Regions from separate parts of the Halomonas sp. KO116 genome, predicted to be linked through region 2. Evidence: predicted binding sites of a transcription regulator. Region 2 holds the regulator's gene; the other holds the start of a gene.
The links. Region 2 encodes sigma-54, which starts transcription at its own class of promoters, with help from an activator protein. Its sites were predicted from a motif close to TGGCACNNNNNTTGCTNT; they were not measured.
Positions count from the first base shown of each region.

Region 1: KO116_RS14830 (sugar phosphorylase) is a predicted target of sigma-54. The motif match lies at 4,013-4,030, and genes of this name have one in related genera.

Region 1 covers NZ_CP011052.1:3,215,256-3,222,696, reverse strand. Annotated here, with positions in the region: gene KO116_RS14845 (c-type cytochrome) at 1-341, shown strand, start outside; gene dsbG (thiol:disulfide interchange protein DsbG) at 431-1,213, opposite strand; gene KO116_RS14835 (TlpA family protein disulfide reductase) at 1,279-2,094, opposite strand; gene KO116_RS14830 (sugar phosphorylase) at 2,214-3,980, opposite strand; gene nrdR (transcriptional regulator NrdR) at 4,192-4,695, shown strand; gene ribD (bifunctional diaminohydroxyphosphoribosylaminopyrimidine deaminase/5-amino-6-(5-phosphoribosylamino)uracil reductase RibD) at 4,692-5,858, shown strand; gene ribBA (bifunctional 3,4-dihydroxy-2-butanone-4-phosphate synthase/GTP cyclohydrolase II) at 5,969-7,135, shown strand; gene ribH (6,7-dimethyl-8-ribityllumazine synthase) at 7,237-7,441, shown strand, end outside.
Region 2 covers NZ_CP011052.1:2,881,318-2,888,758, forward strand. Annotated here, with positions in the region: gene mlaE (lipid asymmetry maintenance ABC transporter permease subunit MlaE) at 1-302, opposite strand, end outside; gene KO116_RS13340 (ATP-binding cassette domain-containing protein) at 339-1,160, opposite strand; gene KO116_RS13345 (KpsF/GutQ family sugar-phosphate isomerase) at 1,466-2,452, shown strand; gene KO116_RS13350 (KdsC family phosphatase) at 2,516-3,058, shown strand; gene lptC (LPS export ABC transporter periplasmic protein LptC) at 3,058-3,627, shown strand; gene lptA (lipopolysaccharide transport periplasmic protein LptA) at 3,639-4,130, shown strand; gene lptB (LPS export ABC transporter ATP-binding protein) at 4,142-4,891, shown strand; gene KO116_RS13370 (RNA polymerase factor sigma-54) at 5,015-6,430, shown strand; gene hpf (ribosome hibernation-promoting factor, HPF/YfiA family) at 6,529-6,837, shown strand; gene KO116_RS13380 (PTS sugar transporter subunit IIA) at 6,842-7,312, shown strand; gene rapZ (RNase adapter RapZ) at 7,401-7,441, shown strand, end outside.

The DNA.
Region 1 (7,441 bases), 330 kb from region 2:
GGGGTGACGGCTCCAATAACTGGGGAGCAGGCATTGCGCGGCTGGAAACCATGGCGGGCTTCATTTATCAAAACATGCCGCTTGGCCAGCCCCGCTCGCTCAGTGATCAACAGGCCTGGGATATTGCCTATTACATCACCAGTCAGGAGCGTCCTCAGGACCCACGCTATACAGGGGATGTCGCCGAGACGGCTGAACGGTTCCATGGCCGTTCACTCTATGGTCAAACCCGCGAGCATGATGGTCATGTGCTGGGAGACCATGACAACTTCGGAGAGAAAGGCGATATCAAACCCTGGAATGTAGGCATGCCGAGGTTTGAAAACTTATCGGAGGAGTGAAAGTGGTAATCGGTTGCAACACTGCAGGATGTAACGTCAGCTCGCGACCACGGTGTCGCGAGCTGACGTTGAAGAGTGACGCCGCGGCTTCAGGGCGCTTCACTGCCCATCATGTCGATCAGCCGATCGTCACTGGGCATACCCTGAATGCGGTCAAGACGCACGTTTCCGTTCCCTGTTTTCCGCTGAAAAACCGAGGTGGGGGTAGCATACAGCCCCAGCTCCTCGAACAGCTGGTTATTGGTATACACTTGTTCTTCAATTTCCCTTGGTTGGGCGCTAGCTTCGACTTCCTGCTGGCCACTTTCATGGGCATGCAGCGTCGCAGCCGGGTCACCGGCTCCGAGTAGGGCGGCTGCTTTTCCAGGGCTGTCGGGCGCTAAGATTCCGACCATGATATGACGTAGCTGTACCTTACCTGCTTCCACCCAGGGGCGAACGTCTTGCCAAAGCTGGCGGCAATAGGGGCAGTTGGCGTCCGTGAAGGTGTAAATCACACGGGAGGCATCCACGTCACCATCCTGAATCCAATGACTTTCGCTCAGAAGCTGCCAGGTCTGTGCTTCTAAAGGCGCACGCACGTGCTCGTCCAGTTGCGCTTCAGTGAGGTCGTTACCCTCGCTGTCCGTCAGTGTCCCCACCACCGCGTGCTCGCCATCTGGGGTCAGGTAAATGGCCATGTCCTGGCCCTGAACGCTGGCGCCATAGCCGCGCAAACCGCCAGGGGCGTCAAACTGGCCATGAATTTCCAGGCCCTGGTCGGCCAGTGCCTGTACTGGGGTAGGGAGATCATCGGCGTAGCCTATGGATACTCCTCCCAGCCCTGCCAGGAGAACAAAACGGCTGATAGTGGTGTAGTGGTTCAAGCGCATTGCAACATCCTGTTGAGTGAGTTGACGTTAGCCAGGCGAAAAAAGGTGGTCGGCTCGTGCAGCAATCAGCGTAAACGCTCCAATCCTTGCTGCAGGGTGGCGCTGGAAAGTTCGCCAAAATGAGTGCTGACGAGTTGGCCGTCGGCATCATAGTAAAGTGTGGTAGGCATCGCGTTGGCGCCGGTAGCCTGGCCAACGGCATTGCGTGGGTCTTGCCAAACGTTATCGAGAGAAAAGCCGTACTCATCCATAAAAGCGTTGATCTGGCCGAGCGACTCCCCTTGGTTAACGAACACAAAGGTGATGCCGGGTTCATTATCCTGCGCTTGCGCAAACACCGGCATTTCACGGATACAGGGCGGACACCAGCTGGCCCATAAATTGACCACCATGGGTTGCTGGGTCGAGCGTGACAGGTGGGGAAGGTCAATGGGCTCGCCTGAACGGGTAGTCAGCGCCACCTCCGGCAACGGCCGGGATTGATGCTCTATCATGGTGGCGCTAGCGGCGGTCAATCCCCAGACAAAGCCGCCCGCCAGTAGGGCACCGGAAAGTGGCACCCGCTGGCGAGGGGAGCGCCACAGCGTCCAGCCGGCGTACGCCAGTGCCGCGACAAGACCACCGACAATATCAAAGCCGCCATCTCGAATATCCAGGCGGGAAAGTAGCCCCTCGTATTCGCCCCAGTAACGCAGGACAAAAACCAGGCGCGCGCCGACAAGGGCAACCAGCAGCAGGGTAAACAGCGTATCGCTGACGGCTACCCGATGGCGCCTTCCCAACAGCGCGCCAGCCAGCAGTGCCAATAAAAAGGCCAGGCCGATCAATAGCTGGTGAATACTAAAGCCCATCGGGCCAAGGGCGATGCTTTGTTGCAACATAACCAGTAACGATCCTTCATGTGATCTTGGACTGGCATCATCGCAGTACTGGATTATTTAAGGATTATGTTAGTTGCCCCTGGGGCGTTATGTCGCAACTGGCGGGGGAGGCGCCGCGACTAACCGGTGGCCACCAGCCAGCGCACCGCATAAGGCGGCAGGGCGCCTTCGGCCACCCACGGGTTGCTTGGGTCAAGCGCCTGCCATGCGTGTTGGTTCAGCGATTGGGTTACCGCCTCACCCACATTCGCTAAGGGGAGCGGCAGGTCGGTGACGTTATATAGTGCCAGCAGACGACGGCCATCATGCAGGGGGCCACGTTCCACCGCCAGCAATTCTGGGGGCGATTCCAACACCCGCTGAGCAGCACTGGGGTGAAAACAGGGTTCTTGACGACGCTGATCCAGCAGCCGGTTTAAGGCATGAAACACATCGTGGGTAGGGGTGGAAGGACTATCCAGTAGCAGATCCAGCTCGCTACGCTGCCAGCGCCGCCGGTTGATCGAGCGCAGGCGACCACTGCGCTCAACGCCTTCTACATCGTTGAGTGTGCCCGTCAGCGTATGAATATAGAGGGCTGGTATTCCCTGCAGGCTGAGCATGATCGCTTGGCTGCAGAGGAAGCGGGCTATTTGCCATGGATCCGGGCCACGGCGGGTGCCGCGCATGGCTTCAAACCAGGTGATGTTGATCTCGTAGGGCGTGTCGCTGCCATCCGGGTTGCTGCGCATGCTGACAAAACCGCCGAATTTGTGCATCAGCTCCAGCAGTGCATCGCGCTCGTGATCGGGCAGTAGGCCTTCCAGTGGGCGCACACCAATACCGTCATGGCTGGCGGTAAAGTTCAGGTAAGTACAGTGGTCAGGCAGAACCGGCAGGCTGGCAAGCCAGGTTTGCAGCGTGCTGGCCTCGCCACGGGTTAAGGTATGGAGCAGCAGCGGCGGCAGCGTGAATTGATAAATCATGTGCGCTTCATCGGGCGGCCCCTTGGGGAGCCGTTCAAGCCCGAAATAGCTGATGTTCTCTTGGTGCGGCACGTTGGTTTCGGTAATCAGCAGAGTGCCGGGGGCGACATGGTCGACAATCGCGCGAAGCAAACGCACCACGGTGTGGGTTTCCGGCAGGTGAATACAGGAGGTGCCCAACCGCTTCCATAAGAAAGCCACCGCATCCAAGCGGATAATCCGTGTGCCCTGCTCCAGGTAGAAGAGCAGAATGCCGACGAACTCCAGCAGAACATCGGGATGTTCAAAGTTTAGATCGAGCTGGTCTTCGGAGAAGGTTGCCCATAGATAACGGGTGCCGCGCCGGGTTGAAATAGGTACCAGCAACGGGTTGCTGCGGGGGCGAACTACCTGAGAGACATCGGTGTCAGGGTCAACTTCGATGAAGTAGTCGCGGCCGGGCAGGCTGCCGCTCAGGTAATCCACAAACCAGAGCGACTCCCTGGAAACATGGTTGAGCACCAAATCGGCCATCAGGTCGTAATGACCGGCGAGCTCGCGGATATGCGACCAGTTGCCAAGCTCACTATTCACTTCCCGGTAGTGGATCACCGAGAAGCCGTCGTCGCTACTCCACGGGAAGAAGGGCAGCACATGCACGCCGCTGATACGCTCGCCCAGCCGCGCTTGAAGAAAATCGCTAAGGACTGCCAGTGGCGGCACACCCTCTTCTATAATGGAGTCACCATAGCTAATTACCCACTGATCTTTTTCGCTCCATGAAGGTGCTTTTTTGGAAGGAGCATCGCCGGAGGCGGACGAAAAAGGGGCAAGCGACAGAAAATGCTCAAGGTGTTGATTTAAGCGGCGCTGCACTTCGCCAGCACGCGGCCCGTATAGGTGGCTGAGGTAGCCGTGCACGGTCTGCTCAAAGGGGGACATGGGTGGCTCCTGATAAACAATCTGCCACAAACGCTGCAGCATGTGTGCCAAATCGTTACAATGCGAGGTTGATAGCGCGTTTAAACGCTAACATCCATTAGCTTAAGACGTTGATGCCGGTTTAAACGCCATTAATAGCATATTCATTGCCAGGTTATAACACGCTAACTCGTGCGGCACGCCAGCACGAGCTGACAACAGGTTGACCGCTATGCATTGCCCTTTTTGTGGTGCAAACGATACTCGAGTGACCGATTCGCGATTGGTGGCCGATGGCGATCAAGTGCGCCGTCGTCGCCAGTGTGCGAGCTGTCAGGAGCGCTTTACCACTTACGAAACTGCTGAACTCGTAATGCCTCGCGTGGTGAAGTCAGACGGTTCCCGGGAAAGCTTTCATGAAGCCAAACTCCGGGCGGGCATGCTGCGTGCGCTTGAAAAGCGCCCGGTCAGCGCGGAAGCCATTGAAGCGGCCGTCGAGCGCATACGTCAAACCCTCCGTGCGCGAGGCGATCGTGAGATCAACGCCCGTGATATTGGTGAGTCGGTGATGCAGGCGCTGAAAACCCTCGACCATGTGGCTTACATCCGCTTTGCCTCGGTGTACCGCAAGTTTCAGGATTTGGATGAATTTCGTGCTGAGATTGATCGGCTTTCCCAAGAGCCCAATCAAGCGTCCTCTTCTACAGTGAGACACACTAGCGAGCCGCCAAAATGAGCGCTCTGTTTAGCCAAGACGATTACCGTTATATGGCGCAGGCGCTTAAGCTGGCGCGCAAAGGGCTTTACACCACCGATCCTAATCCTCGGGTCGGTTGTGTGATCGTGCGCGATGAGCAGATCGTTGGGGAAGGCTTTCATCGGCGAGCCGGTGAGCCGCATGCGGAAATCCATGCCTTAATCGCAGCCGGTGAACGGGCCCAGGGCGCGACGGCTTACGTCACTCTTGAACCTTGCTCGCACACTGGGCGTACCGGCCCGTGTGCGGTTGCTCTGCAAAAGGCCAAGGTGGCTCGGGTAGTGATTGCGATGCAGGACCCCAACCCCCAGGTCAGTGGCCGGGGTATTCGCTTGCTTGAAGAAGCCGGTATTGAGGTGGCAGTAGGCCTGCTTGAGAGTGAAGCGCGGGCATTGAACCCTGGCTTTATTGCCCGAATGACCACACAGCGCCCCTTTGTACGCCTGAAAATGGCCATGAGTTTAGATGGACGTACGGCCATGGGATCCGGTGAGTCTCAGTGGATTACCGGTCCCGAAGCGCGAACGCAAGTGCAGCGGCTGCGAGCGCGCTCCAGTGCGATATTAAGCGGCGTTGAATCGATTATCATGGACGACTCGCGGCTTACTCTTCGCGCCGAGCAGTTGTCGCTTGCCAATGCCGATGAGGTGGTGCAGCGCCAACCACTAAGGGTGGTGTTAGATACCCATTTGCGCTTGCCCTTGGCGGCCGCCTGTTTAAGCGAACCGGGGCGAACCTTGGTGGTGACCACCCCAGGCCATGTGGCTGAAAAGCGCGAACGGTTAACCAAAGCGGGTGCTGAAGTGCAGGTGTTGCCTGCCGGTAGTGATGGCCGCATTGATTTAGCCTTGATGCTGAATTGGTTAGCCGAGAGCGAACAGGTTAATGAGCTGCTGGTAGAAACCGGCGCGACCCTGGCGGGTGCTCTGCTTGATGCGGGACTGGTCGATGAGCTGCAGCTGTTTGTTGCCCCCACGCTGTTAGGTGGCGAGGCACGACCGCTATTTGCGCTGCCAGGACTCTCACGCATGGCCGATCAGCGACGTTTAACCATTCATGATATGCGAGCGGTGGGGCGCGATTGGCGCATTATCGCTTCCCCTCAGTCGACTAGCGCAACTGGCGATAGCAAGGTACCCTGACGCGCGAAATCGCAGCTAACGTGACAACCTTATTTCGTGACGACTTTTCGTTACAAGCTGGCGCAACAGCTTTTTTGCGGCAACGTTACGCGACAACTTTTGGAGATTCCATGGCGCACTCCTCCTCTAGAGGCTTAGCCCCTATCGCCGAGCTGGTGGAAGATATCCGCCAGGGCAAAATGGTGATTCTCATGGACGATGAGGATCGCGAAAACGAAGGTGATATCATCATGGCCGCCGAAAAAGTGCAGGCCGAGCATATCAACTTCATGGCCCGTTTCGCCCGTGGTCTTATCTGTATGCCGATGACCCGTGCCCGCTGTGAGCAGCTTAATTTGCCGCTTATGGTGCGTGACAATGGCTCCGGCTTTGGCACCAAATTTACGCTCTCGATTGAAGCGACCGAAGGCGTTACCACCGGTATTTCAGCCGCAGATCGCGCGCGCACGGTCCAAGCGGCAGTGGCGCCCCATGCCAAGCCCTCTGATATCGTTCAGCCGGGGCATATTTTCCCGTTGATGGCAGAGCCCGGCGGCGTGCTTCGCCGTGCGGGGCATACCGAAGCAGCGTGTGATTTGGCGGCGCTGGCAGGGTGTGACCCCAGCGGGGTGATCTGCGAGGTCATGAACGACGACGGCAGTATGGCGCGTCGCCCCGAACTGGAAGCGTTTGCTCAACAGCACGGCATAAAAATCGGTACCATTGCGGATTTGATTCACTACCGCATCGTCAACGAGCAGACCATTGATCACCTGGAAGCCTCAACGGTGATGACGGCGCATGGCGAACTGACGCTGCACGTTTTCCGTGACCGCATCCAGGGCGCTCACCATTTGGCGCTGGTGAACGGTCAGCCCACCCCAGAGGAGTCCACCACGGTTCGCGTGCATCTTACCGATACGCTGCGCGATGTGATGGGCCTGATGAAAGGCGACCAGTGCCGCTGGGATGCCCACCGGGCGCTGGAGGAGATTGCCAGTTCAAACGCAGGGGTGTTTGTGCTGATTGATGACGGTCGCCCCCATCAGGATTTAAAAGATCAACTGGATATCTTTTTGGATCGCGTTCGCCAGCCGCGGACCAGTGATTCTGACGGCGCTGGCAACTATTTAACCATCGGCACCGGCTCGCAAATCCTGCGCTATTTAGGCGTGGGTAAAATGCGATTATTGAGTTCACCGTGGAAGTTCTCCGCGCTATCCGGCTTTGATCTCGAAGTCGTTGAGCGTCTAGGGCCTAATGACACGGCGGATGAGCCAACCTTTCAGCAGGAGTGATCCAGCAGGGTCACTCCAGCAGGACTAATCCAGCAGTACTAATCTAGCAGTACTAATCTAGCAGTACTAATCTAGCAGTACTAAGCAGCAGGAATAAATTGATGAACTCCCTTTCTCAAGTTGAAGGTACTTTTGTTGACGTCGATGGGCATTATGTCATCGTGGTCGGTCGCTTTAACCATCACGTGGTGGATAGCCTGGTGGAAGGGGCGGTCGACAGCTTGACGCGTCATGGCGTCGATGCCGAGCATATTCATATTGTTCACGTGCCGGGTGCCTGGGAACTGCCGTTAGCAGTTAAGCGCG
Region 2 (7,441 bases):
AGCAGTGACAGCGCCACCATCTGCCCAAGCGCCTGCTCAGCGCCGAAATCGACCAGAATGGTATAGCCCTGCAGTGCCAGCACCATGCCGATGAATAGCCCAGATACCAACACGATGGCAAGTGAAAGCACGCCGACAAAATGCATCTGATGCAACCATAATCGCCAACCCTCACGGGATGGCACGCCCACAGCGGACTGGAACAGAAACACCCCCGCACGGCCTAATGCTTCCATTAAATCGCACCCTCGACGCCCCAATCGGGTAATACGCGCGGTGCCGTTAGAAAGTTTTGACTGCATTTGTCCTTGCCCTGTATTTACCCTGCATTGAAGCCATTAGCCTGTCTTTGTCATCGGGGGCTCGCCCAAAATATCGCGATAAAACGCCTCCGCGGGATAGTGAAACGGCACTGGGCCATCGGGCTCGCCATGAATAAACTGGCTAACTCTGGGGTCTTGATTTGTATCTAAGGTTTGCGGCGTACCATGGGCAACCACCTGACCATCAGCAATCAAGTAGAGATAGTCTGCAATGCTCAGAGTCTCTTTAATATCGTGAGACACCACCACAGAGGTGAGTTGCAGCGCTTGATTAAGGCGCTTAATAAGCTGCACTAAAACGCCCATAGAGATGGGGTCCTGACCAACGAAAGGTTCGTCATACAGGATCAACTCCGGGTCCAGCGCCACGGCACGAGCCAGAGCGACCCGCCGCGCCATGCCTCCCGACAGTTCTGCGGGCGTCAAGTGACGCGCGCCGCGCAGCCCGACCGCCTGCAGCTTCAGCAGCACTAGGTCGCGCACCATGGTGTCAGGCAGATCAGTATGTACGCGTAACGGAAAAGCAACGTTTTCGAATACATCTAAATCGGAAAACAGCGCGCCACTTTGAAATAGCATTCCCATCCGCTTACGTAACGTAAATAGCGCCTTACGAGATAGCCGATGAACATCCTGCCCATCAATCACTATCCGCCCACGCTCTGGGGTCAACTGTCCGCCGATTAGCTTGAGTAGCGTGGTTTTACCAGTACCGCTTGGCCCCATAATCGCGGTTACTTTGCCGCGCGGAATCGTCATATTTATGCCGCGAAAAATCTCGTGATCGCCACGTGAAAAATGGAGGTCTTGAATGTCAATAAATGGAGCATCTATCATGGATCAGTTGACTCTTAACGAGGCGCACTTGGGTCAGCCATCATACCTTACTTGCGGCTACCGCGGTTATAAAACAGTGTTTCTAAAACATTATCAAACATTGTACTATAACGCTACAAGACACGACGAAACGCTTGAGTGTTTCCACTGGCCTACCCGTTTATTGATAGCGAACCCGTAGCAGACCGCCTTATCGTCAAAACGCGCCTGGGCTAACGTCCCCAACTACTGCCTATAAAGGGTGCCGAGATGTTATTCTTGGTGGTTACTCCTTTTTATATGTTCAATGATTAAGAGAAAACGCTATGCGCCAGCCTCTCGCTCCACCCAGCCTACTACGCGAAAGTGCATTGCGTACGCTACAAATTGAGCAGGCAGCCATTGGCGGCCTTCAAGCCAAACTAGATGAAAGTTTTGACCGTGCCTGCGAGCTAATTCTCGCCTGCCAAGGCCGCGTGGTGGTGACCGGCATGGGCAAGTCGGGGCATATCGCTGGTAAGCTGGCGGCCACACTAGCCAGCACAGGCACGCCAGCTTTTTTCGTTCACCCTGGTGAAGCCAGCCACGGCGATTTAGGCATGATCACCCGTTCCGATGTGGTATTGGCGCTGTCTAATTCGGGTGAAACCGCCGAAGTCACTGCGCTCTTACCGCTGCTTAAACGCCTGGGTACGCCGCTAGTCAGTATGACAGGCCGCCCCAACTCCACGCTGGCTAAACACGCTGATGCGCACCTGAACAGCGGCGTAGAGCGTGAGGCATGCCCGCTCGACTTGGCACCCACCAGTTCCACAACGGCGGCGCTCGCCCTGGGCGACGCTCTGGCTGTGGCGCTGCTGGAAGCGCGTGGCTTTACCGCTGAAGATTTTGCTCTTTCCCATCCTGGCGGCAGCTTAGGCAAACGCTTGTTGCTGCGCGTTAGAGATCTTATGCATGACGGTGCGCGCCTGCCCCAAGTCCCCCTGGGTAGCCCACTGCGCGACGCGTTATTGGAAATTACCCGTCAAGGGTTAGGCTTTACCTGCGTAGTGGATAGCGATGGCCGCCTAGCCGGGGTATACACTGACGGTGACCTTCGACGTACGCTCGATCAGTTCCACAACCTGCGCGATGTCATCGTTGACGATGTTATGACCCGGCCGGGCAAGCGCATCGGCCCCGATATTCTGGCGGCGGAAGCGGTACGCATCATGGAAGAGAGCCGCATTACGGCGCTAGCGGTGGTGGATGAACAACAGCGTCCTATCGGGGCGCTACATATGCATGACCTGCTTGCCAGCGGCGTTATTTAAGCCAGCGGCGTCATTCAGCAATGTTACCGACCCGCTTTACGAATTTAATGATATGGAGGTTCTATGACCCTACCTAATGCGCTACTTGATCGACTCCGCCGCGTGCGCCTATTAGCGTTGGATGTTGACGGCGTACTGACCGACGGCCGCCTCTACTTTCAGGCTGACGGCATCGAAATCAAAGCATTTCATACTCAGGATGGTCATGGGCTGAAGCTTCTTAAGCGAGTGGGCATACATGTAGCGCTAGTGACGGGCCGCGATTCCCCCATGGTGAGCCAGCGCGCCGCATCACTGGGCATCAACCTGGTCCATCAAGGCTGTGAAGACAAGCTTGCTACCCTGCGCGGGCTTTGTCAGCGTCTCGATATAGAGCTAGAGCAGGTGGCCTACTGTGGTGACGACCTGCCTGACTTGGCCGCTATTAAGCGTTGCGGCGTCGGCATTACCGTCCCTAATGCGCCAGATTACATGCACACCCACGCCGACTGGACCACGGAACGACTAGGTGGCCACGGCGCGGTACGTGAAATCTGTGACACACTGCTTGAATCTCAAGGGCACTGGGGCGCGGTGCTAGACACCTACCTTCACGGTCGCACCTAATGGTGAAGCAGATAAAAGTACGCGTTTGGTTAGCCGGGCTGGTGGTAGCCTTGGGGGCTTTACTGGTGTGGCTTGACCCACAGGGGCCTCAAGACACGGCCATTGACCCTGGAGCGCAGGCCCAGGAGCCAGGCCACGTCCTGGAAAACGCTGAGATCACCCTTTTCGGTGATAAGGGCAGCGTATTACAGGCGCTTAAAACCTCACGTCTGATCCATACGCCGCAGCGTAGTGAAACCTGGACGGAAGAGCCCGAAGCTATTTTATACGACAGCGAAAACCGCCAGTGGCTGGCTAGCGCCGATGTAGGCACGCTTAACACGTCCACTCAGGTCTTGCTGATGTCAGGCTCTGCTCGCCTGATCGCACCGGATGAAGGTTGGCAGTTAGATACCGAATTATTGCACTATGACGGGCTAAACCAGCATGCATGGAGTGAAACACCGGTAGTGCTACAACAGCCACCCCAGCAAATGAACGCGTCGCGCATGGACGTCTGGCTTAACGAAAGCCAAGTGCGCTTAACTGATAATGTGCGTGGCACGCACCCTCCGGCCACGCAACGCTAACAGGATTTGCCATGAAATCACTGCTATATAGCGCCCTTTTTGCCCTTGCGGTACCGCTCTCGGCACTGGCCCAAAACAGCCAGGCCCCGGTAGAAGTCGAAGCCGACCGCTTAGACCTTGACCAGCGAGCGGGAACCGCTGTCTATACAGGCAATGTCGATATTCGCCAAGGCGGAATGCAATTACGTGGCGAGCGAGTAGAGATCGAACGCAACGAGGCAGGCGAGCTCTCCCGCGCGACCTCCACCGGTGAGCGCGCCTACTTACGTCATCAAGCTGAAGGGCAAGAAGGCCCTACGGAAGGGTGGGCAAGGCGCATTATTTATCATGTCGCTGAACGCCGCGTTGAGCTGATCGACCAAGCCGAATTAACGCAACAAGAAGACACCTTCACCGGCGGTCGCCTTGAGTATTTTATTGACCGTGAAGTCATTCAGGCCCGCTCTGACGTTGACGGCAGCGAAACCCAGCGCATACGTATGACGCTTCAGCCCGAACAATAGGGAGCCAAGCCTTGGCAACTACAGACACCACGCCAATCAAAACCCTATATGCCCACCACTTGGCCAAAAGCTATAAGCGACGCCGAGTCGTTAAAGACATCAATTTAGAGATCTCCCAAGGTAGCGTTGTGGGCTTACTGGGCCCTAACGGCGCGGGTAAAACCACCTCGTTTTATATGATTGTGGGGCTGGTGAAATCCGATGCTGGCAAAGTGGGTATCGACGATGTAGATCTAACCCGCGCCCCAATGCATGAACGCGCTGCGGCGGGTATCGGCTACCTTCCGCAAGAAGCGTCTATTTTTCGTAAATTATCGGTTGCCGATAATATTATGGCGATACTCGAAACGCGCAAAAAGCTCAGCCGTAGCGACCGCGAGCAGCGCCTGGAAGCGCTACTTGAAGATTTTCACATTACCCATATTCGCGACAACCTGGGCATGAGCCTTTCAGGCGGTGAACGCAGGCGTGTGGAGATTGCTCGCTCACTGGCGACAGAACCCGCATTCATTCTGCTGGACGAACCCTTTGCTGGCGTAGACCCCATTTCGGTGGGCGAGATCAAAACCATTATTCGGGCATTAAAGCAGCGCCACATCGGCGTACTGATCACCGACCACAACGTGCGCGAAACCCTGGATATTTGTGACATCGCCTACATCGTAGGCGATGGTCAAATCATCGCCAGCGGCTCTCCAGCCTCGATACTCACTAACCAGAAAGTGCGAGAGGTTTATCTAGGCGCCGATTTCCGCCTCTAGCTTATTTTTCACGTCTAATTAGCGCTCTCCAACAACTTTACTACCAATGGCATGCTTATTGCACTTGCACCGGAGACCTACTCGCACTAGGGTGGAGCATTCTGATTAACGAGTGGTTCTCAGATGGTCATGAAAGCTTCTCTTCAACTGCGCATCGGCACACAGCTGACCATGACACCTCAGCTGCAGCAGGCCATTGCCCTGTTACAGCTATCAACGCTGGACTTACGACAAGAAATTCAGCAGGCCCTAGATGCCAACCCCATGCTGGAACAAGAGGATGAATTTGGCGAACAGGCTGCCAGCGAGCCCAAAGAGGAAGAGTGGTCAGAGAGCATTCCCACCGAGCTCTCGGTAGATAGTGACTGGTCTGATACCTACCAAGATATGGGCAGTCACGGCGGCACCAGCAGCGAAGGACCTGATTTTGAGCGCCAAGCGGCTGGCCAGAGTCTTCATGGGCATTTGCAGTGGCAGCTCGCCATGACTGATTTTGGCGCGCGAGAGCAACTTGTCGCAGAAAGTCTTATCGACGCGCTAGATGCTAATGGCTATTTAACCCAGCCGCTCAACGACATCCGTGAAGGGCTTCGCGCCCAAGGCGTCGATGGGCTTAGCCAGCGCGAAGTAGAAACCATTCTACTTAAGCTTCAGCAATTTGAGCCAACAGGAATATTCGCCCGCGACCTGCGTGAGTGCCTGATGCTGCAGCTGGCCACTCTTCCCGATGACACGCCGTTGCTGGTTCCTGCCCGCCGCTTAGTACGGCAGTTTCTGGAAGCACTAGGCAAAGATGACATGCGCTTACTTAAACGCCGCCTGGGACTCGATGATGACCAGCTGGCTGATGTCATTCTCCTTATTCGTAGCCTTGATCCACGCCCAGGCAGCGCCTATGGCGATACCGATGATAGTTACGTAACGCCCGACCTGGTCGTACGCCATGACCACGAAGGCTGGCACTTAGAGCTCAATCCTGAGGCATTGCCAAGACTGCGCATTCAGCCCGACTACGCCAGCTTAATAAAGCGTGCGGATAAAAGTCAGGATAATCAGTTTTTAAAAGAACACCTGCAGGAAGCGCGCTGGCTGATCAAGAGCCTCTCTAGCCGCAACGATACGCTACTGCGCGTTGGCCGCGAGATTATCACCCGGCAAATTGGCTTTTTAGAACACGGCGAAGAAGCCATGAAGCCGCTCATATTGGCCGATATCGCCGAGGCCGTGGAAATGCACGAATCGACTATTTCCAGGGTGACCACTCAGAAATTTATTCATACGCCTCGCGGCGTATTTGAACTCAAATACTTTTTCTCAAGCCAAGTCAGCGGCCAGGATGGTGACAGCCATTCAAGCACCGCTATCCGCGCTCGGCTTAAGAAATTGGTTCAAGAGGAGCCGCCAGGCAAGCCGCTTTCTGATAGCCGCTTAGTCACGCTATTAGGAGAGGGGGGAATTCAAGTAGCGCGTCGAACGGTGGCTAAATACCGTGAAGCCATGGGCATTCCCTCCTCTAGCGAGCGACGTCGTTTGCGCTAGCACAAATCAACGTTTTAGGGAAACTCTCGACAAGGGCTTTGCAACGCGGCAAAAAGGGTTACAATCGAAGTACAGTCCGATGGATAAGGAGTACGTCAATGCAAGTTAATATCACTGGTCATCACGTAGAACTGACTGACGCCTTGCGTGACTATGTCAATGAAAAGCTTGAACGTGTAGAGCGCCATTACGACAATATAACCACGGTGCAAGTCACCTTATCTGTGGAGAAAGAGCGCCAACAGGCAGCCTGTACACTGCACGCAGCAGGAGCAGATTTGCATGCGGAAGCCTTAGACAGTGATATGTACGCCGCAATTGACGCATTAGCGGACAAAATTGATCGTCAACTCGTTAAACATAAGGAAAAAGCACAAGCTCGCGCCCAAGGCGCAGGCGTGCGTTAATTCAATGACGTTGGAAACCATACTCCCCCCGGAACGTGTTCTCTTTGACGTCCCCGGGGGCAGCAAAAAAAGGGTGCTGGAGTTTTTCAGCACCTTTATTGCCCAAAATATCCCCAGTCTGGACAGTCAAGAAGTGTTTAGCCGTTTAATTGGCCGTGAACGCTTAGGCAGTACCGGGATTGGTAACGGCGTGGCTATTCCCCACGCGCGTAGCCCTCACTGCTCTGCCCCAATCGCTGGTTTTTTAAAACTCGCAGAAGCAATTGATTTTGATGCTATCGACGGCGACCCGGTGGATCTGGTGTTTGTATTGCTAGTTCCAGAAGAGGCTGATGACACACATCTCTCTCTGCTCGGCCAGGTAGCGACCATCATGAACGATGCAGATACGCGTCAGAAGCTGCGTAAAGCAGGCAGCCAGCGCGAACTACTTGAGTTGCTTACCGCTAAAATTCGTGAGCAAACAATCTCCTGAAGGCCTAAGCCTGCCAAGCGGTACTCAACGGCAGGTTGATTTGCGCTCACCCCCTTAACGCAGCTTGATCAAAGCAAAGAGAGACTCTATGCAACTTGTGATCATTAGCGGCCGCTCTGGGTCAGGTAA